Regions from separate parts of the Ureibacillus endophyticus genome, predicted to be linked through region 2. Evidence: riboswitches for the same ligand, from Rfam matches in the RefSeq annotation. Region 2 holds a riboswitch; the other holds the start of a gene.
What was found. Region 2 has a riboswitch for preQ1 ahead of NKR20_RS02320 (QueT transporter family protein). Riboswitches for the same ligand answer to the same signal wherever they lie in the genome.

Region 1 (15,080 bases), 3.2 Mb from region 2:
AATTATCAACCACCTGATCCCACTTAACAAAACGACTTATTGTTACTGAGAAATTTAATGGCAACTGATAAACTTTGCTCGTTCCAAGTTCCTCAAGAATAGGGAAATATGGTTGATTATCATGGACATAACGAATACGTGCCTTTTTACCATTTGATAAATTTACAATACTTGAAGTAGGATAAATATTTATTAGCTCCATTAGTTTAATAACGTATTTTATATCGAATTTATTTCCCTTACTCAACAATAGCTCAAATGCTTTTTTTGCAGGAAATGCCTCTCGATAAGCTCTTTGTAACGTAAGTGCAGAGTATGTATCAATAACTCCTAATAAACGAACTTCTTCAGTAAGGTCTTCTCCTTTTAATCCATCTGGATAACCAGTTCCATCTAATCGTTCATGATGATACTTTACAATGTCTAAAAATGGACCGATAATTTTATGTTTTACAATAAAATCTATTCCATAAAGTGTATGTTTTTGAATTTCATCAAATTCCGCTTTAGAAAGGGCACCTTCTTTATGCAATAACTCATTATCTATATCTAATTTTCCAATATCATGAAGTAAACAGCCCATCGCAAAAGAACGAACGTCTCTAATTCCACATTTTTCCGCTAAAAGGGAGCCTAACAAGAAAACATCGAAGGTATGATAATAACTATATGGGTCTTTATTCTTTAAATTATATAGGGCGATTGCTATATCAGTGTTTAATAATGAGGAAATAAATAAGTTTTCAAGCCACGATATTTTTGTATCACTGTTTAATATTAGACCATATCTCGCTTCACTAACTACATTCTGTAAACTTTCAAAGAATAACTTTTTTATATCAAAAAGTTCTTTGGAATAATATATTTTCTCTTTCTTTTTTACGGCAGTTTCGAATGGTTGTATTAGTTCTTCATTTTTATTATTTTCATCTTTTTCAGTTTTAATATATAAACTATTTAGTTTGGTAATACCCCAACTTTTTAAGTTTCTTAGGATGGTATCATCAATTTTAGTTCCAGCTTTAATCAATAAGGTTTTATTAAAATATATATCGTTAGGAATGATTTCCCCTTTTCTTAAACCCCTTATATAATGGATATCTATATTTGACATCATTATCCCCCTTCGGATAGCCGTACATTTAGTTTATTTAATATGGTTATTATAACCTAGTTGTGGGAATAAGTAGTATATTATTTCATACTATATCTTAACAATTTTATATCAATATTCATGAGTATTCCTTCCTTCGATAATAGAAACCTAACAAAAACTAATATTTATTAACATATAAGAAATGTTGTATTTTAGGATAATAAATCCTAATTTATTTAGTAAAGTGGGAATGAAACAGGTAAATTTAACCTAATTAAGAAGCATACCGTTATGATAATAGAACTACTTTTTAAAAGAGAACAAATTCCAAATTTTAATAAAGAAAAAACCTGCACTTATAAAAGTGCAGATTTATTATGACTTATTTTTTTGTAAAGGTAGTTATCTATTTGTTTTTTATTGAGCTATTTTTTCACGACTTTCCTTTAACCAAAGAACTTCAGATACTGGCTGAGGATTACGTCCATAAATCTCTTCTACTTTATAAGCATGCACTTCTAAATAGATTTCCTGCATTCTTTCTAAAACCCAGCTATCTGAAACTGGTGCTTGAGACCAGCAAAAAATATCCATTTTATTTAATTCACTTGTTATATTATGGATTCTTTCATACCCAATATTCATTTTTTTAAAGTTATGACGTTCTTCATAGAATCGAACTCGTTTTTCTGAATCCGGATCCTCTTCGCTAACAGGTTCAACCTCAAGGATAATTGCTTTTCCTTTACTTTTTAGCTCGTTTAGTACAATACTGCCTACACCTTTACCTCGACTTGTCCCAGAAACGATAATATAGTCGATGAAAATATAATCTTGCTGCTCAAAATAAACTACGACATAATCTGGGCCTTCCATTAATTTGTACATTGCTTGTTCCTGAAAAAGTATTTCAAAGTGCTTTCTAGATTTCATTTCTCTTTCTGGGAAATACTCTCTCAACCTATTATACCAGTTACTAGTACTAAATACTTCCTCGATTAAGCTTGCTTTTAAACTTTCTCCTCTTTGCATTAGCAATGTAACATACCCCTTTTGTTCGCAATATACTTCAATTTTCAATCAAATCTGAATATTGAGCAAGACCTATTCTAACACCAATTTGGCAATTTGATTTTTAAGAGATTGTTAAGATAATGTTACACAGATTAAATTTTATAAGAATAATGAAATCATTTGTCGAAACAATTTGAATTTCGAATATTATCAGTAAAATGATAGGTGCAAGTTTTAATTTGCTAGTTTTTACAATACATTTCAAAAGGCAGGTTGAATTATGGAGATGAAACAAATTCACGGAAAAACAACAGCACTTTTAGGATGGAGTTTACAGGCGATTGAGGCGATTGATAAAATGAACCGCCCTTATGTCGTTGTCGGTCCTCCTGAATTTAAGCCTTTTGCTGATAAAAATGGAATACAATTTGTTCCATGGCAATTCGATGTTCCAATTGAGCACTCCATGGAACTTTATGAAAAACTTAAAGAGCTTGATACAAAAGTTGCAGTTCCAATATATGAAGAAACCGTGGAATGGGCAGGTATGTTAAATTCATTACTTTGGGAAAATCCTAGAGTTTTTAATAAATCCTTACTTCTTCGTGATAAATCACTAATGAAACGAAGAGCACATTTAGCTGGACTTCGTGTAGGTGTCTTTGAAGAAGCTTTTAATAAAGAAGATGTAGCACATTTTCTAAAAAGAATGAATGAAGCTTTATTAAATATGGATGAGGAAAATTACGAACCTATCCATGTAAAACCATTTGATAAAGCAGGTACTGTAGGTCACCGAATGATTAAAAAAAGAGAAGATATTGAGGAAATTGATGATTCTGAATTCCCACTTCTTATGGAAAGCCACTTAGAAGGACAAGAATTTTCTTGCGAAGCCTTTGTCCATAATGGAAAAGTACATTTCCTAAATATTACGGAATACGTTAAACTAGGACATTCTAATTTCGTCCCAGCATCTCCTACACTTGAACAATGGCGACCACAAATACGAGAAACGATTGAACAACTGGTAAAAGCTTTTGAAGTAGAAAATGGTATATTGCATCCTGAGTTCTTCATTACACCAAATGGAACAATTTACTTTGGTGAGGTTGCTGCACGTATTCCAGGCGGTCACATTTTTGAGCATATTGAAAGAGTATATGGATTTAGTCCATATCAAGGTCAAATATTATGCTGTGATCCTGAAACAACTGATGAAGAATTAAAAGCATTCTTCCCAGAAGAAGTTGTTTCAGCAAAAGGACACTCCGGAAATTTGATGGTCTATCCAAAAGTAAAATCCATCTCTAAGCTTAATATCCCTGATGAACTGAAGGAACATCCATATTTCTTAAAACACAATATGTTCCTACCTGCGACATCTAAAGTATCTGAACGTGTTGGGTTCGGAAATCACTATGGTTCGATTTACTTTTTCGGGGAAGACAGTACGGAAATGCGAAAACTTTTAGAACAATACGAAAAACATGATTTCTACTTATAAGGAGTGGTTCGAAAGATGAATACAGTAATAAAAGAAAAAAAGACAACTACTGCCACTAGAAGAAAAACAACTGCAAGAAAAAAAACAACTACAACTAAAATCAGCCCTTTAGAGAAAAAATTTGAAACAGCTCTAGAGACATTGAATCAAGCAAAACCTTTTGCAAAAAGCTTATATCAAACAGATGTTTATCAATTAGCAAACGAACTGGCATCTACTATTGAAGGAATGTCAGTGCTCTTTAAATATGCTCATTTATTTGACCAAGCAGGCGTATTCCTGAATGGAGATTGGGAAGATCTAACAAAGTTACAACCTCCATTTGTAGGTGGCTCCCTAAGACTAAGAGGAATCTACTCAATTCTTGAACTATTAAGTGAAATGAGAATGCTTGCTATTGCAAAAGGAACTTATAAACATGAGAGCTTAAGTTCTGAGCATGCAAGTTCATTCCTTAATGAAGTATTAGCTCTAAACCTCGATTTACTGTTTCCTGAAGAACAAGAATCGGAACTAGAAGAACATCTAATTCGAGCTCAAAATTTATTTACCTACCTGCAACAAGAACTTTCCTGTGAATCAGTGGCAGAGCAAATGGTTCAGGAAATAAAACGTATCACTGTTCAACGTCCTATCATTACTAAGAGAATCATTGAGTTAATTGAGAATTCGAAGTTACTAATCAATGACGAGATTGATAGTAAATTTGCGGAGGAGCTTGCAAAATACTCTAGAGCAATTGATGCTCCTACACCTTTAAGTTTAGAAGCAGCTGATCAAAGAGACTATCGATTAAAATTAGAGCAAGCTTCTAGAGAAGAACTGATTAGTGAAGCTGAGCGATTTGCTGAATCAATGAATGAAACTGGACTTGTATCGCCTTACCATGCGATTCTACTTCGTTTCCTAAACCGTAAATATCAAGAGATTATTCCAAGTGCATTGCATTTAACTGAATCTGGTATCACAAGCTTTAACGAAAATATAGACCTAATTCACGATATTATTCAGCTGTCTATCTATCCTGAAACGAAACAAGCAATTTATGGGCTTACTAAATTGCTCAATCGAGGAGTTCTTAAGCTTGAGACATTAATTCCTGCATTACGTCAGTTATTTGAACTACCAATTCATGCCGAAGTAAAAAATGGCTTATCAAATTATATTGGATTAAATGGTATTAGCATCAATGGTATTTTAGTTGCTGGAGTTGTAAGTGTTATTGGGCAACCATTAGGAATTGGGCAAGGGGTGAACCCAATCTGCCAATCTGCTAGAGCAATCTCACTTTGGGCTCAGTATGATATTGAAAAACTCCTTACATTGATTACAACAGCTGCTCGCGATAATAATATCGAAATGACATTCGAAGGTGAACTAATCAACTCTAACCTTCTTCTTGATGGGGTTGTAACTGCAAAATTACAAGATTTAGATCCAGTTTCTATTATTCTAGTTCCTCATCTTGATAGAATTTATAATGAAATGATGAAACGTACCCTACTGCGTGGAGAAGATGGTCATAAGTGGGTAAATCGTGAATTTTATGGGGAATGGATTCCAAGTGGATTTATTAATGTTATCGATCCACTAACATTAAAAGTGACAAACTACCCTACATTCGTAAAACTTTTCTATGCAACACATCATCCTGACTACAATGAAGGTTACAAAATGTTGTATCCAAACCCAGTGGGAATATATTTAACAAATGTCCATGGAGAATTACTCGGACTTCACGCTGTTTCTATCCAAAGAATCGAAAAAGATCAACATGGCGAGTGCAGAATTTACTTCTACAATCCGAATAATGATAGCACTCAAAATTGGGGGCAAGGTATTAAAGCTAGTGTGACTGGCTTTGGTGAACTTGAGGGAGAATCATCCTTACCGTTCCATGAATTTGTTTCAAGAATGTATGCATATCACTATAATTTATATGAACAAGGTGATACTTACATGGTTGAAGAATCCATCGTTGAAAAGGTTGAAACTTTAGCCAAAGATAGTTGGGGCAAAAATTATGAATGGGCATAATAAGGTTGCTTCCTAAATCATACATTTTAATAACCAATTTGACAAAAGACCCGAATTTTCTTCGAGGTCTTTTTTATTCCTCATGGTTAAACAATTTGAAATAATATTTATTTCGTGGTACATTAATCGAAATTTTAAAATATTCTAAAATAAGAAGTTTTCAAACAATTTTAACTGTACTTTTGGAAATTGCTGAAAGGAGGACGAACAAATGGGACTTTACCTTTACTCATCAGAGAATTCATTTCAGAAAGCCTTTCAACATCTACTGCTTGCACCGACATCAAGTAAAAAGTTTTTTCAGCAAACCGTTTTTGACCTCGCCTCAGATCTTCTCAAAGAACCAAATGGATTGGAAAAAATTTATAGGTATGCACATCTCTTTGATTCTTCTGGATTATTTATTGGAAAACCATGGGAAGACGTAACGAAATTAAATCCAACCCTTGTTAGAGGGACTCTTCAAGCTGGTGGAACGACAGAAGTTGCAGAAATTCTAAGTGAATTAAGAATTCTTGCAATTGCTAGAGGGGAATATGTACATCCGGAAATGAATGCTCTAGAAGCAACCGAGTTTTTAACGAAGGTATTGGCTTTAAATATCGACTTATTAATAATGAAAGAAACGGAAGAAAACCGAGTTAAACAACTTTATAAAGATGAACAGGCATCTGAAATATTGAGGTTCATTTCAGAGCATTGCTTTTCAGAACGGGTATTTGAAAACCTTTATCAAGAAGTTGATAATCTTGCCGTACAGAGGCCTATTATTACTGATAAAATATTAAAATTAATTACAAGTGCAAAAAAGTTAGCTGGCGGGTTAGAAGAAAAAGACTCGAAGTTAACTCGTTATGAAAATGCTGTTTACTCTCCAACTGATTTGGCAACCGATACTTTGGAGAGTTATGAAATAAAACTAAAAACATGTGATGATACAATTTTAATTAAGGAAGCACATCAGCTAAAAAACACGATGGTACAGACAGGTCTTGTGTCCCCTTATCATGTTGTATTTTTAAAATTTATCGCCAATGAAAAACAACACTTACTTGAAAGTATGTTAACTGTAGATAATATATCAAAGACCAATTTAAATGCTAATCTTCCAATTATTTTATCCTTAATTTCTTCATCAATTTCTATTGATACGCGAAGAAGCATATATGGGTTACTTTGTTTATTACAACGGGACATATTTACAAAGGAATTTGTCCAAGAGTTAGAACAATTAATGTCATCAGCAATCCATGAAGAAATTCTCATTAATATTAATAAATTAAAGGGAATTCAAAATGTTGATTTTATTAAATCCTTAATCGTATCAGAAATGATTAATATTTTAGGGACGCCTTTAGGCATTGGCCAAGGATTTAATCCTACTTGTCAATCAACAAGAGCACTTAGTTATTGGTCTCAAAATGAGCCAACAATGTTGTTAAATATGATAAACACCTTCTTAAAAACAGCAAACTTGACAATAGAATTTGAAGGGAAAAAAATCTCGTCAAACTCACTTCCACAAATTCCTTTAGAAGATGAGGAGCATATTGATTTTATCTCCTATTTGGTAGTACCACATCTTGATTCAATTTACTTTGAAATGTTAAAAGCTGCAGATGGTCGGGGGCAAGATCCTCATAAGTGGATTAATCCTGCCTTTCATATAACAGGGATATGGTCGGGGTTTTCAGATATCTATAGTGATTTGAATTTTCTAGATAATTTTTATTATTATTATCACCCCACTAATAATCCAAATGTCAACAGAGGACTGCCTCAACCGGTAGGCATTACAATTTACAATCGATCAGGTCAAGTGCTTGGTGCCCATGCTATCCTCATTCAACGTGTTGAAAATGATCCAAAAGGCGTAACGCGTGTTTATTTTTATAATCCAAATAACGATAGCTTACAAATTTGGGGTAAATCTATTCGAACAAGTGTTAATGGAAATGGAGAGCTCCCTGGTGAATCCTCCCTTCCATTTGAAGATTTTGTACAGTTCATTTATGCCTTTCATTATCCACAATAATTGTTTGTTTAGGGGACTATTTGGAATAGTCCCCTAAATCAAGCTTACTGGAATTTGCTTATCTATAAATAAGCTATCTTCCTCAACAATTGAATCATAGGCAATAATTTGTACTCCTTGTTGGGCTGCCTGTAAAAGTCTATCAGCGAAATTTGGATCCATTTCTCGATTCGGGGTAAAACTTTTGCATCCTTTCATTTGGATTACAAATAATATTGTGCCTTTATAACCTTCTTGAACTGCTTGGCACATTTCAAGTACATGTTTCATTCCTCTTAAAGTAGGTGCATCTGGGAAACTAGCAACCTCATTTCTCTCTAACGTTACACCTTTTACCTCTATAAATCCCTTCTCATCACCATTTTCATAATAAAAATCAAATCGTGACTCACCAAATGTTACTTCTTTTTTTAAGAAATCAACTTTCCCAATTTCCTTAATTTTTCCTTCCTTTAACGCTTCAAATATTACTGCATTCGGTGCTTGAGAATCGATATTAATCCATTTGTCATTTTTATTAGCAGCAATGATTGAATAATTAGTAGTTCTTTTAGGGTTATTACTTTTTTCCAAAAGCACTTTGTTATCGGGATATAAAAGTTCTTTTAATCGTCCAGTATTTTTCACATGTACCCGCTCTACACTATCGTTAATTGATACTTCTGCAACAAATCGGTTCATTCTCTTAATTAACGTACCTTGTACAACTTGTTTATATCTCATTTTTTCGCTCCTTAAAGACCAACTTCCCTAAATATAGTTTATCAATTTTAATATCTAACATAAAAAAAGACCATCAAGAGATGATCTTTTAAATAATTATGATTCTGTAATAGCTTGTTTCCCGTTTAAACTGTATATTTTCCCAAATACAATTGCTCCAATCATTTGAATCAATGACTTTACGATAAATTGACCTGCTATAGCAAATGGTATTGCTTCCCAAGGTAAAGCTCCTGCTCCTAATGGACTTAACCCAATAACTACGAAAATTACTGAGTCCAGAAGTCCACCAATAATTCCACTATAGAATACACGCCATGCCATTGATACTTTTAAACGTGAATAGATTTCGGTATCCGCAGTTTCAGAAATTAAAAATGATATCGCTGAAGCTGCTACAATCATTAATGTGTCGCCTAACATGGAAGATACAACCGCAGATAAAACTAATGCAATAAAAATAAACAAATAGGTCTTTTTTCGACCATACTTATTTTGTACAAGATCTCGGAAAATGAAAGTTGCTCCAACTAAAAGCGTTCCCATTGGTACAATAAATATCCCTAATTGCATTGGTGCAAATGCTGCAGTTACTACATTGGCAATGACTATTGATAATAAATAAAATAAGATTCTCATATTCACGTCTCTCCTTAGTTTTTTATAGAGGGTCAGCTAAGAACCTCTTTTTTGTTGATTATTTTAACGGTTATCAATTTTTTCCGGGTTAAGGTCATGATTCATTAATCGATAATTAGCCATTTCCTCATATTTCGTTCCTGGTCTTCCATAGTTACACCATGGGTCAATTGAAATACCACCACGTGGAGTAAATTTCCCCCAAACTTCAATATAACGAGGGTCCAATAACTTTATTAAATCGTTCATAATAATATTTACACAATCTTCATGGAAATCCCCATGATTACGGAAACTAAATAAGTAAAGTTTCAACGATTTACTCTCTACAATTTTCTTATCTGGAATGTATGAAATGTACATTGTTGCAAAATCCGGCTGATTTGTTAATGGACATAAACTCGTAAACTCCGGACAATTGAATTTAACAAAATAGTCTCGATTTGAATGAAGATTATCTACCGCCTCTAATACTTCAGGTGCATATTCAAATGCGTATTTTGTATTTTGATTTCCTAGTAAAGTTAAGTCTTTCAAACCTTCTTCATGGCCTCTGCCAGACATAAAAAAGCCTCCCTTATGTATGTTTCCCAATACTTGTAAGAGAGGCGTCTATAAAAAATGATAAAAACATATAAAAAGCCACATCCAATTATGGACATGGCGTAATAGACATGTTTCCATAGTTTTTTATAGAGGGTTTCAGCTATGAACCTCTCCCGTTCAAGTACGGGACATTCTTTTACTAAAATAATAATATATGAAACAGAAATGAACGTCAAATAACTTATAAAATTTTAACTTAGCGTTAAGTTTATATTTAAAGTTTCAGGGTATTTTAATTAGAAAAGAACCTTTAACCATCAGGATGATTAAAGGTTCAAAGTTTATTAAACTGTTTCTAATACTTTCTCTTCATTAGAAGTTGCTTGATCTTTATCTAAACCTAGAGTTTTAGCAGTTGAATCAAGAAGTTCTTTGAAAAGTTTTGGATTTTCTACTAATGATACACCGTAAGATGGAATCATTTTTTTGATTTTTGGTTCCCAGCCTTTCATTTCTTGTGGGAAACATTTTTTCATTACTTCAAGCATTACGTGAACAGCTGTAGAAGCACCTGGTGATGCACCAAGTAATGCTGCAATTGAACCGTCAGCAGCACTTACAACTTCAGTACCGAATTGTAGCGTACCTTTACCAGCTTCAGTATCTTTAATAACTTGTACACGTTGACCAGCAATAACGATATCCCAATCATCTGATTTAGCATTAGGGATAAACTCACGTAATTCTTCAATACGTTGCTCTTTTGAAAGCATAAGTTGTTGAATTAAGTATTTTGTTAAAGGCATTTCTTTAACGCCTGCTGCTAATAACGTTGTAAGGTTATGTGGTTTGATTGAAGCAAATAAATCCATATATGAACCAGTTTTTAAGAATTTAGGTGAGAATCCAGCAAACGGTCCGAATAATAATGATTTTTTACCATCAATATATCTTGTATCAAGGTGAGGAACTGACATTGGTGGTGCACCAACTGCCGCTTTTCCGTAAACTTTTGCATGGTGTTGTTCTGCGATTTCTGGGTTATTACAAACTAAGAATAATCCACTAACAGGGAATCCACCAATATGTTTACCTTCAGGAATACCAGATTTTTGTAGTAATTCTAAGCTTCCTCCACCAGCGCCTAGGAATACAAATTTCGCTTTATAATATTTCGCTTTGCAACCATCAAGGTCATGTACTACAACTTCCCATTGACCATCATTAGTACGTTTTAAGCTATGAACGCTGTGTTTGTAGTTAACTTCAACATTTTGTTGTGCTAAGTTGTCAACAAGCATACGTGTTAAAGCTCCGAAGTTTACGTCTGTACCAGAGTCAATTTTTGTAGCTGCTAATGGCTCGTTGAATACACGATCCTTCATCATAAGTGGAATCCATTCTTTTAGTGTCTCTGGATCATCAGAGAATTCCATACCTTCGAATAGATGACTTTTTGACATTGCATCGAAACGATTTTTTAAGAATTTAACGTTATCTGCCCCATGTACATAACTTAAGTGTGGTAGAGGCATAATAAAATCTTGTGGGTTACGAATTAAGCCTTTTTCAACTAGATATGCCCAGAACTGTCTTGAAAGTTGGAACTGTTCATTGATTTTAAGAGCTTTGCTAATATCTACAGAGCCATCTGGTTTTTGAACAGTATAGTTTAGCTCACATAACGCAGAGTGACCTGTACCTGCATTATTCCATTCGTTAGAGCTTTCTTCTCCAGCTTTTTCGAGCTTTTCAAACACTTTAATTTCCCATTCTGGTACTAATTCTTTTAGTAACGTTCCCAAAGTCGCACTCATAATCCCAGCACCGATTAAGATAACGTCTGTTTGTTCATGTCTGTTACTCATAATAACCTTCCTTATCTCCCCTATTTTTCAAAAAAGATGTAGGCGCTCTCCTTAGGTGTTTCAAAAGTCGACTGTCCTAGAACACACCTTTTCTGTATCTATTAAATCTTCAATATAGTATAACACTAATATTTATAGATTGAAATATCTACTATTATATGATAATACCTATAAAATGCTAGTGAAAAGATGTTTCAAATAAAATCATTAAAAACAAAGTAAAAATTTAAAGTAAGATTACTAACGTGACCTATTATACCATTAATACAATAAAATTTAAGCCATCATTATTTGCACCTATATCCAAAGATATACAAGTAAGAGAAAATTTCATACCTTTTACAGTTTAGTTCAATAAAAAGTGACAATTAATTTGTGACATAGTAATTCAAATATTTAGTATATCTCATTCCTAGTAGAACATCTTATTAAATAGTACACATGTCCATATACAGACAATAAAAAACGTTATTCTGCCCCTTTGGAGCAGAATAACGTTCCTATTAATTAATCTTCCACTATATCTTGTACTTCCTCGATTTGCTGTTTCAATTGTTCTAAATGTGCTATATTTTGCTCGATGATATCCATATGTTCATTATGTTCTATTGCATTCATTTTTGCATTCTCTGCATGTGAAATGGCATTAAATGCATGCTCTACCGCAATTTCTTGTGGGTGTGACATTGCCTGCTTAACTGCGCGGTCTGCCTTTTGAACAGAGTTACTAAATAAAGTACTTGGGTGATCTTGTTTCCAACTTTGATCCGTATGTTTTGCCATATTTCCCTTCCTCTCTTTTTAGATTAGATAATGCTTATCTAAAGCATAGTATTGTAAAGAGGAACACAAAATATGTATACATAGGATTTCGTAATATGGGAAACGGGAGTGTCTGAAAATTTGTTTTGAGACTCTCATCAAATATAAACTACAGTTTCTTTAATTGCTCAACAAAGTGTTTTAAAATTCTTGCTGTTAATCCCCAAATGGTATATTTTCCATAATCAAAGAACCATTCTTCTATAGAACGAGTTCTCCACTGATAATTTGCTCCATTCATAATTTTTTCAAACGGGAAATCAGCTTTAGGAGCAATTTCAACAGATACTGAGTGCATATAAGGCTCATATTGTAAAAGCCATTTAACAGGTACTGTAAACACCTCTTCGACTTCATCTTTATTGAACGAAAGCTGATGATAATCCAGTGTTGCAACAGAAGGATATACGACAAATGAAGGGGATGCAATATAGGGGCTTAATTCACCAATAACATTTATTGTTTTAGGATTTATGCCAAGCTCCTCGGAAGTTTCCCTTAAAGCAGCAGCTAGTGGAGATGAATCTGTATCATCAATCTTTCCACCAGGAAAACTAATATCCCCAGGTTGCTTTCTCAAAGTGAAGGAACGTACTTCAAAAAGGATATGCCATTCATTTTCTATTTCCACAAGGGGAATCAAAACTGCTGACTTAAAAGCTGTCTCTTCACCGATAAAATGAAATTTATTCTGCTGTATTTGATTTTTCAGTTTTTCTAAGAACATATTCTCCCCCATTACTTTAAACATTTTCATCATTCCTTAATTATCATTTTATTCTAATTAAAAGTAACAAGCTAGGACATACATTAATCTAAATATATATGTAAGTTTTAAAAAAACATACCCACTCGATAGGATTCGAGTGGGTTATTTATTAATATGCAATTACCTGTTCTAACTCAATTGTACTATTATGAACCTTTTCAAATAATTGTTTTAATTTTTCTAATGTCTCTTCTACTTCAATAATCATTGAAAGTAACTCTTCACTATTGGCAGCATTTCTTTCAATACTTTCATTTAAATGGGTAAAGATTTGTTGAACATCTTTTTCATTGGATGATAAAATTGCAAATTGCATATTTAAATTATTAATTTCAGTAGCAGTGTTTTTCGTTTCACTAATCAAGTTTTCAATCTGATCAACAGATGCTTCTACATCCGTATGACTACCTTTTATAAAATCTGTTAGCTCTAAGTTTGCTTCATTTGTAGCAGCTACATCAATTTGAATTTCGTGTAGAATTTCCCCTATTTTTTCCGTAGCAGCTTTGCTGTCTTCTGCAAGCTTTTTAACTTCTTCTGCTACTACAGCAAAACCTTTCCCAGCTTCTCCTGCTCTTGCTGCTTCAATTGATGCATTTAAAGCTAAGAGATTCGTTTGTTCAGAAATTCCTTGAATCACTGAAATAATGCTACTAATTTCAGTAGAATTATTTTGTAGCTTTTCAAGTCTTCGTTGGTTTGTGTTAGTCTCAAAACCAATCTTTTTAATAAAGTCTGACATTTTTTTAAGTCCCTCAATGCTGTTATTAGCATTATTCGTTGTTTTAACGGAGACATCCTTCAACTTAATGTTAATATCACTTGCTTGATTTACTGCATTGCTCATTTTAGAAACGATTTCATTTCCTAATTCTACATTTTCTAATTGCTTTTGATTAATAATAGCAGAATCATGAACTGCCTGAGAAAGTTGTCCAATATTTTCTAACATGTGGATCATTTTATCTTTAAAATCACTTTGTACATACGTTAAATTTTCTGTGCTTTTTTCAATTGTTTTAAATACATTTTTGCTTTCGTCAATTACATATTGGATAGATTCTTGTATTTTTTTCAATTCTACTTCATCTCTAGTACCTACAGAAACAGAATCTCCCTCTGTTCTCATATTTCTTAAAACTCCAGAGAATCTTTGTAGTTTGTTTGAGAATTTTGTAATGATAAAAATTAATAGACTGATGAATAACACTGTTACTACTATTACTGCAATTGCTATATTTGTACTAGATTTTGTAAATGCTCCTTGCGCCTCAATTAATGCATTTGGCAATCAAAAAATGTAATAAATGGTCATTAATTTTGCGACCACTTGCCAACACTATTTTTACTTATTTTCGAATACTAGAATTACGGTATCGATAGCTTTCTCCAGTAAAGATGATTAAATGTGAATGATGGATTAAGCGATCGATTACCGCCTCTGTTAAAATTTGATTCCCAAATACATGATTCCATTGTCCAAATTGAAGGTTCGTCGTAATAATGACGCTACGCTTTTCATAACACATCGAAATCACTTGAAAGAGAAGCTCTGCCCCTTCTTTTCCTAACGGAATATAGCCTAGCTCATCAAGAATAAGGAGGTCTAATTTATCAATTTGGTTCATTAATTTATTCAGCTGCCCTTTTTGATTCGCATCAATCAGTTGATTAACGAGTCCTGCAATTGTGTAAAAGCGTACTTTATGACCAAACTTAGTAATGGCATTTAATGCAATGCAACGACTTAAGTAAGTTTTTCCAGTGCCTACACCACCGTAAAGAATAAGATTCTCCTTTTCAGAGATAAACTGTCCATCCCATAAATCCTCTTTCGATAATGTTTTGGCTAGTTGCACATGCTGCCAATTAAACGGCTCATGACCACTTTGAGGCAACTGCGCCTGCTTTAATAATAAATTCAGTTTTGTTGCTTCACGATGCTCAATTTCTCGTGTAAAGAGCTGCTCTAGAAACTGAATTTGATCAGCGGTTAATTCCGCAATATGTGAACGTAACTGACT
Region 2 (15,080 bases):
TTGAAGACTAATTAGGATTAATATTTATTCATTAAATTAGGGAGACTATATTACTGTAGTCTCCCTATTTTTTCGAGTAACTATTACCAACCCATACATAACTATGAATAAATATTCAACGCAGACACTCAATGTTATATTAAGAAAGTATGCAATTTTCCCGCTATGAATTCTTATTATTCATTTTGTATACAGCCCAAATAGTCAGAATAATTTTACTTTCCCAAAACATATTTACAATTGTATATAGAGGCCTTATAGTGTATAAATATTCAAAACAAAAATTACAGAGAGGTAAAAACATCATGAAGAAATTCACATCTTATACATGGCTCCTTTTTATCGTTCTTTCATTAGTAGGTATATTTTTATTTATCACACCAATTAATACAGATAACGGAATTAAGGTACCTATTGCCATTTTAGCAAATACACTTTCTGCACAAGTAGCACCGATTATCCATTGGTTTGCATTCATCGTGTTTATCATTGCTGCAGTGGGTGCAGTAATTATTAAGTTTGTACCAGAGAAAAAAGATCGTACACTTTGGGATTCTTTATTCCGTGTAAATTGGTTTTGGACAAGTATGCGTATTTTAGCTGTTATTTTCGCAGCTATGTATTTATTCCAAGTAGGTCCTGAAAGCTTCACTAGCGACAACACAGCAGGACTTTTAATTACACCAGATGGCGGACTGGTTACAATGATGTTCTCATTATTCCTTTTCGCTGGATTATTACTTCCATTACTAACTGATTTCGGACTACTAGAGTTTTTCGGTTCTATGATGGTAAAAATCATGCGTCCCCTATTCAAAATTCCAGGTCGCTCTGCTATTGACTGTTTAGCATCATTTGTAGGAGACGGAACAATCGGGGTTTTATTAACTTCTAAACAATATGAAGATGGAAACTATACGGCTCGTGAGGCAGCAACGATTGCCACAACATTCTCAGTAGTATCAATTACATTCTGTTTCGTTGTACTTGAAACAGTTAATTTAAATAAATACTTCTTACAATTTTATGGAACAGTAATTTTAGTTAGTATTATCCTAGCTCTTATTATGCCGCGCATTTTCCCATTACGTGGAAAAGCCGACACAAATTTTAACGGAACAAAGCCTGATGCTCAGCTTGAAGACGTGCCAGAAGGATTCAACACTTTTTCTTACGGATTACACAGCGCATTAACTAAAGCAGAAAGCAATAAAAGTTTAGGTAAAGTTATTGGTTCTGGATTTAAAAACGTTTTAGAAATGTGGTTTGCCATTACACCTGTTATTATGGCATTCGGTACAATCGCATTAGTTCTTGCTGAGTATACTAGTTTCTTCAAAATTTTAGGTATGCCGTTTGAGCCAATTTTAGCAGTATTACAAATTCCTTTCGCTGATGAAGCTGCTCAAACGATGATCGTTGGTTTTGCTGATATGTTATTACCTTCTATTTTAGGATCTGGCATTGAATCAGAATTAACTCGATTCTTTATCGCAACCGTTTCGGTAACACAATTAATCTATATGTCAGAAGTGGGTGGATTAATTTTAGGAACGAAATTACCGTTAAAGATTTGGGATTTATTCATTATCTTCTTAATTCGTACAATCATTTCAATTCCGATTGTTGCTTTAATTGCACATATTATTTTCTAAAGGAGGTGTCCAAAAAGTAATAATTTTTTGGACACCTCTTTTCTTTCTTGATAAAAATATCTTATGAATTATTGCTCCTGCGGTAGTCGAAATAAATTTCCACTATCCTCGTCGCAAAGGAGTTGTCTCAAAATGACTTTTCAGACAACTCCTTTTCTTACGATTAGTCAAGTATATTTAAGTTATTTCTTTTATTTTAATGAATTAGTTTTAGAAGGGAGGGGTACCCCTCCCTTCTAAAACTAATTTTTTCATGCCGAAAAAACCTAACGATTTTTATTTTTTTCGAAAGGTCTATATGATATAGTTGTATTACGTTTTATTACGATTTCTGAGCTGGTAGTGCGGACTCATAATCGTATAGGATTCCTCGTGTTAATAACTGAAAGGTCACTTTCAAAAATTTATTAACACAAGCTATCATCGCAACCTTATGAGGCTTTCTCTGAGGTTGCTTTTTTAATTTATAATAGTAATCCGCAAAATGATTGGGTTTTTCTTTTAACATAAGCATCCCTTGTATCATGAAATATAAAATTTTTCGCAAATGTTTATTCCCACGCTTATTGATTCGGTCCCGATATTGTGTGTTGCCAGATTGATAACGCATAATATCAATTCCTGCGTATGCATTTAATTGTTTCGCATTTTTAAAACGGCGAATATCACCGATTTCACCTATCAGACGACAAGCGGTTGAATCGCCCACACCAGGAATAGAACGTAATACAAGATATTCTTGACGTTCTTTTGATAACGTCTTCATCTGTTGGACAAGCGCTTCTTTTTTATCTTTCAATTCTGCAATCCGTATGGCGTAATCCTTTACTTGATCACATCGAACATCTGTCGGTTTAATGGCTGGATAACTATTTTGCGCTGCTTCGATTAGCTCAATTGCTTTTTTCTCTGCACGAGTAAGTGAAAGGTTCTTTTTTGTATTTGCCTTTAAATGATTTTTAATTACTGTTTTTGAATGGGCTAATACAAGTGCTGGATGTGGATACAGCTGCACGATATTTAAGAATAAAGCAGAACTTGGTGTAATGAGTTTTTCAAGCTCTGGGAAGCTCATATGCAAAATCGCATGCATCCGACTTTTAAGTAAAATTATTTCTTCATCCACTTCATCGTAATAACGTGTGAGAGCTCGCATCTGTTCATAATAATCCTCTTGAACGTATGTCGTTTCACGCTCCATTTTAAAGTGTGTTTTCGCTAATTCGTGTGCATCACTTACATCCGTCTTATGACGTCGCATTTTTGCCATTTGTAGGTTCGCTTCAAGCGGGTTCATCCGACTATATGTATAACCATGATTTTTTAAAAATGCTTCTACCGATTTCGAATAGACACCAGTTGCTTCAAAGACAATTTCAGGTGCTTGTCCATCAAACTTCGTTATTTCTTCAATACGATTATGTAATCGTTCAAAATCAACTCGGGTATGATTTAGTTCACCTTCATATTCACATTGTCGATATTGATTATACATAACTACCGAACTTTTCCCTTTACTCACATCTAACGCAATGACATGATTCATCATTCTATTCTCCTTTTTAGCCAATCATAGAAGTCCTCACATTGCCTTATCGATTCCACTTTCTTATACACGATCTCTTGGACCCAACATACTAAACTGATTCATATAAGGATGTGAAGTTAGCCGGTTTTTTTTACGGACTCTCATACGTCCCTGGAGCTGTTCGACTTTCCTTCACTTCTACTATAAAAAAATAGTAGCACAAACCATGGCCTTGGTTTGTACTACTAATGTTAGTATGTTTTTCTTCCACAATTATGTAAAGTTAAAAGTTCGTTCACAATAAAGCGTTTACATCGATTAAATTTTTTGAATTCAATAAATATTTGTGAAAAAAGCGTGATATCTGTGTTAGAATTATAAAATATTTTAAATATAATAAAACTTTCAAAACAAAAAGTTTTTTGAAAGTTCTACCAATTGAAACCTATAGTACGGGGGTAACAAAAAAATGGAAGTTGACTCAAAAACATTTGCAGTGGAAAATATTTTAATTGCACATCATCTATTAAAAGATGTTGTTGTACATACACCACTTCAAAAAAATGACTATTTATCTGAAAAGTACGGTGCAAATATTTATATTAAACGTGAAGATTTACAACATGTTCGTTCATTTAAGTTGCGCGGTGCTTATTATAAAATAAAAAAAATAGAAGACGCTGCTCGCACTAGTGGAGTTGTTTGTGCAAGTGCTGGAAATCACGCACAAGGTGTAGCCTTTGCATGTGCTCACTTAGGAATTAAAGGTGCAATCTTTATGCCTTTAACAACACCAAAACAAAAAGTAGACCAAGTTCGCATGTTCGGTCGAAACAATGTAGAGATTATTCTAGCTGGAGATACATTTGACGATTCTGCAGCTGCAGCTATGGACTATTGTGAAGAACACGACATGATCTTTATCCATCCATTTGATGATTTAGATATCATTGCGGGTCAAGGAACAGTTGCTGTAGAAATTATGAATGACGTTGAAGCACCAATTGATTTCTTATTTGGTGGTATTGGTGGCGGCGGTCTAATGTCTGGCGTTGCATCATATGTAAAAAACTTATCACCTAACAGTAAGGTAATCGGAGTTGAGCCAGCTGGTGCTGCAAGTATGAAAGCAGCCTTTGAAAATGATGGTCCTACAACTTTAGGGAAAATTGATAAATTCTGCGATGGTACAGCCGTACAATGTGTTGGACAAACTACGTATGAAATTTGCCGTACGTATTTAGACGATATCGTTCTTGTTCCAGAAGGCAAAGTAAGTACAACGATTCTTGATTTATATAATAAACACGCAATCGTTGCTGAGCCATCTGGTGCCCTTCCAGTAGCCGCTCTTGATTTATATAAAGATGAAATTAAAGGGAAAACTGCAGTAGCAATTATTACGGGAGGAAACAATGATATCAGCCGTATGCAAGAAATCCGTGAAAAATCTTTATTATTCGAAGGGTTACTTTATTACTTCATTGTAAACTTCCCACAACGTGCAGGAGCTTTACGCCAATTTTTAACGGTTGTTCTTGGTCCAAATGATGATATTACAACATTTGAATATACTAAGAAAAACAACAAAGAATCTGGCCCTGCATTAGTTGGTATCGAGGTTAGCAAACCAGAAGATTATCAGGGATTAATCGAACGTATGCGTACTAACGGTTTTGAATTTAAGGAAGTAAACAAAGACAGCACGCTGTTTGGATTATTGGTTTAATATTTAGCTTAGCGCACTCGGAGTTGGTTTCGGGTGCTTTTTTATTTATTTGGGTTTATGGGCGGCTTTTGATGATTTACGGGCGGTCCTAATGTTTATGGGCGCTTTTCAAATTTAGCTAAAATATTTCTAGGAATCTTATACTTTCTATCTTTTCTAAAACCTCTATACTCTAATTTCAAGTCAATAATTAATCGTTTTGCAGCATACCGAGACTCAATATTTAAATAATTTCTAAACTCGCTATTTGAAATCCAAACATCATGTAAATTACGATAATCAAGCAATGCCTCATATAACGATTCCTTTGTTTTGGTTTTACAAACAGGACAGACAAATTGTCCATGTTTATACTCCATTACGAATTTATAGAGACACCGTTTACACTGTGCACCAGTTCTTAATTTATTGCGATCAACATTTACATCCCATTCTTTAGGCTTCCTCATTTCAAGTAACTTCTTTTTTACGCATTCTAATTCTTGGTCAGAAATTTGATTATAGTTATACTTCGAAAATAAATGATAGATATGAGTTTGTAGTCCACTTACATGAAAAATCGCTATTTCCGATGGTACATCTCCAATAATTGTTGTAGGCTGAGCTAGGATAATCGCATACTCAACAGGTAAAGCAATATTCCAGTTCCAAATCATTCGTTTAAAGAATCTGACATGACGTTCAATTTGGTTAATTGGATTAGAAAAGCCCTCTCTTGTTCCATCTAAACGTGTTCTAATAAATTGATGCTTCTTTTGGTCAAAGTCGATTTGCCCTCCAATATTTTTAATCTCTAATAGTAAAATAAAATTCCTACAAATAAATATAGTATCAATTTGATGGGAATGATTCACTTCATTTTCTGTTTCATAGTTATGAAATAAGTAATGATTTGAAGGCACGATGATTTCTCCCCATTCTCGGTCAACGCGAACTTCACCCTCAAATCCATGCTTAGTGGTTATATAGATATTTTTATAATGCTCATACTCATAATCTTCCAATGGTAATCTACGTAAAATACTCTCTAATAACATTAGATTATTAGGCTTTTCCCTTTGTAAAACAATCATCTCTCTCCCTCCTTGTCCAAATTTTATTAAGTAAGCTCTATTTGGTCAAAATGTCAAAATTCAGATTTGCCCCTATTCCCTTTTCTAAAAACCAATTTTCACTCGCTCGATAAACATAGCTATCTCAAAGAAATCCAGCAATATCAACACTCCCCAAATCAATTTCCTTTCTTCCATAAAATAAATTTAGCATAAAAAAACCCCAGTGTTAGTTCCCTAACAACTGAGGTGCGACACTATTATTCTATTATCCCAACAACGCTCGGTCTGAGTTCATTTTTTCACCACGGATTTTCTCGAACTCGTTCATTAGGTCTGGGATTGTTAATGATGGCTTTTTATCCTCATCAATTGATAGAATGATTTGACCTTTATCCATCATTATAAGGCGGTTTCCTAAATCAATTGCTTGTTGCATGTTGTGGGTAACCATTAAAGTTGTTAAGTTCCCTTCTTCAACAAGTTGCTTCGTTAAATTTGTAATTAATTCAGCACGAGATGGGTCTAGGGCAGCCGTATGTTCATCCAACAGTAAGATGTCAGGTTTTGTAAACGTTGCCATTAGTAGAGATAACGCTTGTCTTTCCCCACCTGAAAGCATACCTACTTTCGCATTTAAACGATTTTCTAAATTTAAATGTAATTTTTCCAAAGATGTTCTGAAGAAATCACGGCGTTCACGATTTGAACCAAAACGTAATCTACGTTTAGCATTTCTTGAGTATGCAATCGCTACGTTTTCCTCAATTGTCATTGAAGGTGCAGTACCGGCCATTGGATCTTGGAAAACGCGGCCAATGTAATGAGATCTTTTATACTCAGGAAGTCTCGTAACATCTTTCCCATCAATGGATACTGTTCCAAAGTCAGGTGTTAGCGCCCCTGAGATCATGTTCATCATTGTTGATTTTCCAGCACCGTTACTCCCGATAATTGTTACAAAATCACCAGGTGCTAAATGTAAATTAATATTGTCTAAAGCAATCTTTTCATCGGGTGTTGCTTCATTAAAGATTTTATTAATACCTTCCAATTTAAGCAAGGTGATTCCCCCCTTGCGCCATGTTTTGCTCTCCAAGACGTTCTGCCCGTCTTTTTAGCTTTCTTCTCTTCTCACGTCGTTTATCAATGAACTGCGGAAGAACTAACGCTAAAATAACAATTACTGCAGTGATTAATTTCATATCAGATGTATCTAACCAATCGATACGAAGAGCTATCGCATAAATAATACGGTAAATAATAGCCCCTGCAATAACTGCAATTGTTGTGCGGAAGATTGTCTTTGTTCCGAAAATAGCTTCACCGATAATAACAGATGCTAGACCGATAACGATCATCCCAATCCCCATATTTGCATCGGCAAATTTTGAATATTGAGCGATTAAAGCTCCAGAAAATGCAACTAGGGCATTTGAAATTCCAAGACCTAACACAATTAACGAATCCGTGTTTGCTGAGAAGCTTCGAATCATTCGTTTGTTGTCACCTGTTGCACGGATTGCAAGACCAACTTCTGTTTTTAAGAACCAATCTGCAATAAACTTGATGATAAGTGTAATAATAAGCACTACTAAAATTGTTCCCCAAGTAGAAGGAGCTGTTTGGAAGCCTAACGTATTTTTAATGAAATTTGTTAATGCTGTATCAATGCCTAAATTACTCCAAAAACTTTGAAATTGTGAAAAAATCGTATCAGTATTCATGAGTGGAATATTTGGTTTTACAATTGCATTTTCTGCAGATAACCCCATTATACGTAGATTGATTGAATACAATGCAATCATCATTAAAATACCTGAAAGGAGTGGATTTATTTTACCTTTCGTGTGTAAAAGACCAGTCATACATCCTGCAATAAATCCAGCAACAATTGCCATTAATGTAGCTAGTATCGGGTTATAACCTAATGCGATCATCATTGCCGCTGTAGAAGCTCCCGTAACAAAGCTGCCATCAACCGTTAAATCCGGAAAATCTAACACTCGGAATGTTAGGTACACCCCGAGTGCCATAATTGCATAGATGATTCCTTGCTCAACTGAACCGAACAATGCTGCAAACATAATGAATCATCTCTCCTTACTAACTCTATTATTCAAATAACTCTGCATTCCAAGAGTCTTTCACTTCAAGACCTAATTTCTCAACAGTAGCCTTATTCATAAGTAATTTTAAGTTTGCTGGGTAAGCTGATGGAATTTCTGCAGGTGTAGCTTCACCATTTAAAATTTTCACAGCCATTTGACCAGCTTCATAACCGATATCATAGTATTCGAAACCGTAAGCACCTAAACCGCCACGTTTTACTGAATCTAGTTCTCCAACCATTAATGGTAATTTGTTTGCTTCTGCAACTTCAACTACTGATTCAAGGGCAGAAACAACCGTGTTATCAGTGATAATGTATAAAGAATCAACTTTACCGATTAAAGATTCTGTAGCTTGTTTTACTTCAGCAGATGTTGAAACTGCTGCTTCTTCTAATTTTAAACCAGCCTCTTCTAATAGAGCACGAACTTGATCTACTTGAGCTACTGAGTTTTGTTCACCAGTGTTATAAACAGTACCAACAGTTTTAGCACCTAATTCATCTTTTAAGAATGCTACTGTGTTTGCAATTGTATCAGGATGTAAGTCTACTGTACCTGTTACGTTACCACCAGGAGCTTCCATAGAATCGATTAATTGTGCACCAACAGCATCTGTTACAGATGTGAAGATGATAGGAATATCAGAAGTTGCACCTTTTACCGCTTGAGCTGATGGAGTTGAGTTTGCAAAAATTAAATCAACACCTTCATTTACTAAGTTTTGTGCAATTGTTGTATTCATACTTTGATCGTTTTGAGCGTTTTCTTCAACAAACTCTACTTGTAAACCAGCGTCTTCAAGTGCTTTTTTGAAACCGTCAGTTGCAGCGTCTAAAGATGGGTGCTCAACGATTTGTGTAATACCAACTTTAAATGTTTTTGCTTCTTCTGTACCTTCAGTATCTGTACTTTGTTCTGCATTGTCAGTAGATTTTTCGCTACCACCACACGCAGCTAGTAAAAGTACTAGACCAAAAAGTAAGAATGAAAGTTTTTTCACATTACTTTTCATGTGTCTTTTTTCCCCCCGACTTTTTATTCACAAAATCCTTTAAAATTTTTCGAATCTATTAAATAATTCGAAAAAATTAGAGTTTATCGATATATTACATTGTACTTATTTAATAGTCAACCAACTTTGGCAATCTTCTGAAATGATTTAATAGTCAAATAGTTTCCCTATAATACCAATTTATCGCTTTAAATCGCTAAACTATAATGTTTATTTTAGCATTTAACTATATCAAAAAAGTAATTCATTATGACAATATTTCGACATTTTTCTATATTGGTAAATTTCACACTATATTTGATAGGAATTTGACATATGTGACAATCTATTATAATATATTACTTTGTGTTCATTCACCGTGGTTCGAAACCATCCCACGAAAAAAAACTAAGGAGAAGTGAATATGAAAGTAAAGTTTTTAGCAACAACGGGGATTATTGCTGCTCTTTATATTGCAGTAACGATGCTAGTTGCCCCATTTGGATTTACGGAAATTCAATTCCGTGTATCTGAAATGTTTAATCATTTAGTAGCATTTAATCCACGCTACATGCTTGGTGTTGTAATAGGCGTATTTATCGCAAATTTATTCTCACCACTAGGCATCTATGATTTAATTTTTGGCGTAGGACACTCTATTATCACTCTTGCAATCTTCATTTTGATTTGTAAGTATGTAAAAAATACTTTAGTCCGCATGGTTATAAATTCATTTCTATTTACAGTGACGATGTTTATAATCGCCCTTGAATTAAATCTTGCTTTAGAATTACCATTTTTATGGACATGGTTAACATGTGCTGTGGGTGAATTTGTTGTGCTAATTATTGGTGTGCCAATTATGCACCTTTTAAATAAACGTTTAAATTTCAAAGATTTAATTTAACGTTAGAACCGATAGACTTTATGTCTGTCGGTTTTTTATTTTCGTTGTAAAACTTTTCTGAAAACATTGACATCGTGAAAAGTTAAGTCTAGAATACTATTAACAAATTGTTCGGATACGGTAGCAGGTTGCGGGAGCGCGACCACCGTCAGAGCAAAGCAGAGTTTAGATGAGAATAGCAGAGTAAATTGATGAATAAGAATAGTAGCGCATTTTGGACGCTAAAGAGAGCTAGTGGTTGGTGTAAACTAGTGCGGACAATTGCGTGAATGGGCCTTATGAGAGCAACTAGCTTTCATTGTTAGTTGACGTCTTTCCTACGTTACAAGGAAGTGTTTTTCGTGATTCAATTCATGAAAATACACGCCAAGGTGGAAGTAATTTTTACTTCAACAGAGGTGGCAACGCGGTGCAAATCGTCCTCTACAAATGGGATTTTCCCTTTGTAGAGGACTTTTTTATTTGTTCTAAGAGCTACCCTTATTCCTTACCTGCTAAATCCAAAATATAGGAGGACAAAAATATGGGTATCCAATTATTCACTAGTCGAGTAAATGCAAAAGAAAGTTTATCTTTTGATGAAATGGTTCAAGCTGCAGAAATCGTTTTTGATGATAATACTCCAAAAGAAGAAATTAAATCGTTTCTTTTAGCTTTAAGTGAAAAAGGTGAAACAGCTGAAGAAATTGCTGGTCTAGCAACTGTGATGAAAGCAAACGCGGTGGAAGTACCAGTTCCAGAAGGTCGTTATTTAGATAACTGCGGAACAGGTGGAGATGGTTTAAAAACTTTTAATATTAGTACAACATCAGCATTCGTTCTTGCTGCAAATAATGTGCAAGTTGCAAAACACGGCAATCGTAAAATATCCAGTAATTCCGGTAGCTCAGACGTATTACAAGCTTTAGGCATTCATTATGATTTCACGGTCTCAGAATCTGTTGAATTAATCAAACAACAAGGGATTGCCTTTCTCTTTGCACCAGGTGTCCATCCGAAACTAAAACGCATCGGTGAAATTCGTAGAGAAATTGGAAAACCAACAATCTTTAATATGGTTGGTCCACTTACAAATCCAGTTAATTTAAAAGCCCAACTTGTTGGTATTAATCGTCCTGACTTAGTAGAAGATTACGCGAAAGTTTTACGTTTATTAGGACGTGAACGCGCAGTTGTAGTATCAGGTGCTAATGGGATGGATGAGGCTTCACTAAGTTCTGAAAATAAACTTGCATTATTAGAAAATGGTGAGATCAAACCATTTTCACTTAATATCGAAAATCTTGGTCTCTCCCCTGCCCCAATAAGCGCACTTGTTGGCAGTACGCCAGAAGATAACGCGGTAATTTTAAGAGATTTATTAAAGGGAAAACAAAGTCCGTATTTTGATGCCGTTTTACTTAATTCAGGTCTTGGTTTCTTCGCTTATGGTACGGCAGCTACAGTTAAAGAAGGAATCGACATGGCTCGAGAAAGCATTTTCTCTGGTAAAGCACTTCAAAAACTTGAAGCAATTGTGGAATTTAGCCAATCGATTTTAAAGGAGCGTGCAGTGTAAATGACGATTTTACAAACAATCTTAGAATATAAAGAAACCTTAATTCCACAGCTACTTGCAAACGAACCAAATTTTAATGTGGCATCAATATCACGCATTTCATTGTACGACGCTTTACGTAAATCTGATACGTTACAAGTAATTTCTGAAATGAAACGTGCTTCTCCTTCTAAAGGATTAATCAATGAAGGAGCAAACCCTGTTGAACAAGCGAAAAAGTATGAACAGGCAGGAGCTGTTTGTATTTCTGTTTTAACTGAAGATAAATTTTTTAAAGGATCATTTCAAGATTTAGCTGATATTGCAAACAACGTAAATATCCCGCTTTTAAATAAAGACTTTATCATTCACGAAGTCCAAATTGATTATGCAAAAGCAGCAGGTGCATCGGTGATTTTATTAATTGTTGCTGCATTGCCTGATGATAAGCTAAAGGCTCTGTATGATTATGCGACCACTTTAGGATTGGATGTTTTAGTGGAAGTTCATAACGATGAAGAACTTGACCGCGCATTTGCTATTAATCCAAAAATTATCGGGGTTAACAATCGCGATTTAAAAACATTTAATCTTGACCTTGCCCAAACTGAAAAATTAGCAGAAAAAATTAATGCTCGTAATGACATTGCATTTATTAGTGAAAGTGGGATTTGGGATGTAGAAGATGCCAAAAGAGTTGCTGCAGTGGGTGCTCGCGGTGTATTAGTTGGTGAATCATTAATGCGAAGCGGAAATGTAGAAGAAGCATTAACTTCATTACAAGTTCCCCTTCCCTTTGTCGTAGAGGATGTGAAGTAATGGTTAAGGTGAAAATTTGCGGTTTAAAAGAAGAAAAACATGTACTATCTGCTGTTGATGCTGGTGCTACATGGATCGGTTTTATGTTTGCACCGAGTAAAAGACAAATATCAATTGAACGAGCTGCAGAACTTGCGAATCTTGTTCCCTCTCATGTAAAAAAAGTCGGTGTTTTCGTTAATCCGACTGAGGAACAAGTACGAGAAGCTGTTGATGTAGTGGGACTTGATTATGTGCAATACCATGGCAATGAGGACCCTGATTTTATTTTTAAGTTAGGTTACCCATCTATTAAGGCCCTTTCGATTCGTACTTATGAAGATGTTGAAAAAGCAAGTAAATATAAAGTAGATTACTACTTATTCGATGCACCAGGTACTGATTTCGCTGGTGGCAGTGGTAAAGTTTTCGATTGGTCCTTACTTGATAAGCTTTCTATCTCAAAAGAACGCGTCATTTTAGCAGGCGGTTTAAATAGTGAAAATGTAGGGCGTGCCATTGAACAAGTGCAACCATTTGGCGTGGACGTCTCAAGCGGTGTCGAACGTGAAGGTGTGAAAGATTCTAATTTAATTGAACAATTTATTAAAGCAGCGAAATTAGAAGGAGTGAACAACAGATGACAACAGAAGTAAAAGGTAGATTTGGCCGATTTGGAGGTCAGTTCGTTCCTGAAACATTAATGACAGCATTAAAAGAATTAGAAGAAGCTTATGACAAATTTAAAAATGATGAGTCTTTTCAGCAGGAGCTTCGTTACTATTTAAAAAATTACGTTGGTCGAGAAACTCCCCTTTATTTTGCTGAACGATTAACAGAAGCTTGTGGTGGAGCAAAAATTTATTTAAAACGTGAAGACTTAAATCACACAGGTGCTCACAAAATTAACAACGCTTTAGGTCAGGCACTATTAGCAAAACGTATGGGCAAGAAAAAAATTGTTGCTGAAACAGGGGCTGGTCAACACGGTGTTGCTACTGCTACAGCTTGTGCCCTTCTTAACTTAGAATGTATCGTTTATATGGGGGCAGAAGATGTAAAGCGCCAAGCATTAAACGTATTTCGAATGGAATTACTCGGCACAAAGGTAGTTGCTGTTGAGAAAGGCTCTGCCACATTAAAAGATGCAGTAAACGAAGCATTACGTCATTGGGTTACGAATATCGATGACACTCACTATATTTTAGGTTCTGCACTTGGCCCACATCCTTTCCCTACTATTGTTCGTGACTTCCAACGTGTAATTGGAGATGAAACAAAAGCTCAAATTCTTGAACTTGAAAATCGTCTTCCAAATGCAATTGTTGCATGTGTTGGTGGAGGCAGTAACTCAATTGGCATGTTCTATCCTTTCGTACAAGATACTGAAGTTGCTTTATATGGTGTAGAAGCGGCTGGGCAAGGAATTGAAACAGGAAAACATGCTGCTGCCATTCAAGGAGGCCAAACTGGTGTACTTCATGGTGCCTTTATGTATTTATTACAAGATGAAAACGGGTTTGTAACAGAAGCCCATAGTATCTCGGCAGGACTTGACTACCCAGGTGTTGGACCAGAACATTGTCATCTCCATGAAACGGGCCGTGCTATTTTTGATAGTGTCACAGATGAACAAGCGCTAGAAGGTGTGAAATTGCTTTGTCGTACTGAAGGAATTTTACCTGCATTAGAAAGTTCCCACGCAGTATATTACGCATCACAGTTAGCAAAAACGATGTCACCTGATGAAATTCTTGTTATTTGCTTATCTGGTCGTGGTGATAAAGATGTTCATACCATTTCTGCTGCCCTTGGAGGTGACCTAGCATGAGTCAATTAAAAGAAGCTATCCTTTCCACTACTGCTAAAGGTGATAAAGCATTTATTCCTTATATCATGGCGGGAGACGGGGGATTAGAAAAATTACAGCCTACTATCTTAAAACTACAGGAACTTGGTGTTACGGCAATCGAAGTGGGTATTCCTTTTACGGATCCTGTAGCAGATGGACCAACTATTGAACGTGCTGGTGAACGAGCTTTAGCTAACGGTACAACTTTACGTAAAGTAATCGAAACGTTAACAAGTTTTTCGGAGCATATCAAAGTCCCTCTTGTAGCAATGACTTATTTAAATCCGATTTTAGCTTATGGGATTGAAAAATTTTCAGAAGATGCGAAGCTTGCAGGTATAAAAGGCATCATTATTCCAGATATGCCTCTAGAAGAAAGAGATATTGTCTACACTGCTTTAAAGGCTAACGACATTGCTCTTGTACAACTAGTTTCTTTAACAAGTACTCCTGAACGCATTGAACGATTAACGAAAGCAAGTGAAGGTTTTATTTATGCAGTCACTGTTAACGGAATTACCGGCGCTCGCTCAAGTTTTGCTAGTAGACTAGAAGAACATTTCAAAAAAATTCAAGAATATACAGATACACCTGTGTTAGCGGGATTTGGAATCTCAACACCAGAACATGTGAAAAGCTTTAGCGACTTTTCTAGTGGTGTTATTGTCGGCAGTAAAATTGTTGATAGTTTAGTAGCTAATGATTGGGCAACAATTAAAGAATTGGTTAAAGCCTCAAAAGTAGCTGCAGTAAAATAATCAATGAATATAGGAGTTGATTTCTAAATGAGTCAAGTAGCAATTAAAAATGGATATTACGGAGAATTTGGTGGTAGCTTTGTTCCAGAAGATTTACAACAAGTTTTAGAGTACATTGGTGAGCAATATGAAAAATATAAAAACGACCCAGAATTCAAT

Region 1: it holds a riboswitch for preQ1, as region 2 does, so the genes downstream of both, queF (preQ(1) synthase) here and NKR20_RS02320 (QueT transporter family protein) in region 2, are expected to answer to the same signal.

Annotation. Positions count from the first base shown of each region.
Region 1 is NZ_JAMYWW010000001.1:3,617,517-3,632,596, forward strand. It holds gene NKR20_RS17955 (HD-GYP domain-containing protein) at 1-1,114, opposite strand, end outside; gene NKR20_RS17960 (GNAT family N-acetyltransferase) at 1,514-2,128, opposite strand; gene NKR20_RS17965 (ATP-grasp domain-containing protein) at 2,391-3,617, shown strand; gene NKR20_RS17970 (hypothetical protein) at 3,633-5,654, shown strand; gene NKR20_RS17975 (hypothetical protein) at 5,866-7,689, shown strand; gene sfsA (DNA/RNA nuclease SfsA) at 7,723-8,412, opposite strand; gene NKR20_RS17985 (VUT family protein) at 8,509-9,051, opposite strand; PreQ1 riboswitch class I at 9,060-9,104, opposite strand; gene queF (preQ(1) synthase) at 9,115-9,615, opposite strand; PreQ1 riboswitch class I at 9,728-9,774, opposite strand; gene NKR20_RS17995 (malate:quinone oxidoreductase) at 9,942-11,465, opposite strand; gene NKR20_RS18000 (hypothetical protein) at 11,973-12,248, opposite strand; gene NKR20_RS18005 (NUDIX hydrolase) at 12,397-13,014, opposite strand; gene NKR20_RS18010 (methyl-accepting chemotaxis protein) at 13,166-14,347, opposite strand; gene istB (IS21-like element helper ATPase IstB) at 14,406-15,080, opposite strand, start outside.
Region 2 is NZ_JAMYWW010000001.1:443,840-458,919, reverse strand. It holds gene bshB2 (bacillithiol biosynthesis deacetylase BshB2) at 1-11, shown strand, start outside; gene NKR20_RS02355 (YjiH family protein) at 306-1,655, shown strand; gene NKR20_RS02350 (IS110 family RNA-guided transposase) at 1,978-3,201, opposite strand; gene ilvA (threonine ammonia-lyase IlvA) at 3,653-4,912, shown strand; gene NKR20_RS02340 (nuclease-related domain-containing protein) at 5,008-5,985, opposite strand; gene NKR20_RS02335 (ABC transporter ATP-binding protein) at 6,233-7,027, opposite strand; gene NKR20_RS02330 (ABC transporter permease) at 7,020-8,051, opposite strand; gene NKR20_RS02325 (ABC transporter substrate-binding protein) at 8,080-9,090, opposite strand; PreQ1 riboswitch class I at 9,443-9,487, shown strand; gene NKR20_RS02320 (QueT transporter family protein) at 9,494-9,976, shown strand; T-box leader at 10,159-10,403, shown strand; gene trpD (anthranilate phosphoribosyltransferase) at 10,500-11,534, shown strand; gene trpC (indole-3-glycerol phosphate synthase TrpC) at 11,535-12,332, shown strand; gene NKR20_RS02305 (phosphoribosylanthranilate isomerase) at 12,332-12,955, shown strand; gene trpB (tryptophan synthase subunit beta) at 12,952-14,142, shown strand; gene trpA (tryptophan synthase subunit alpha) at 14,139-14,921, shown strand; gene trpB (tryptophan synthase subunit beta) at 14,949-15,080, shown strand, end outside.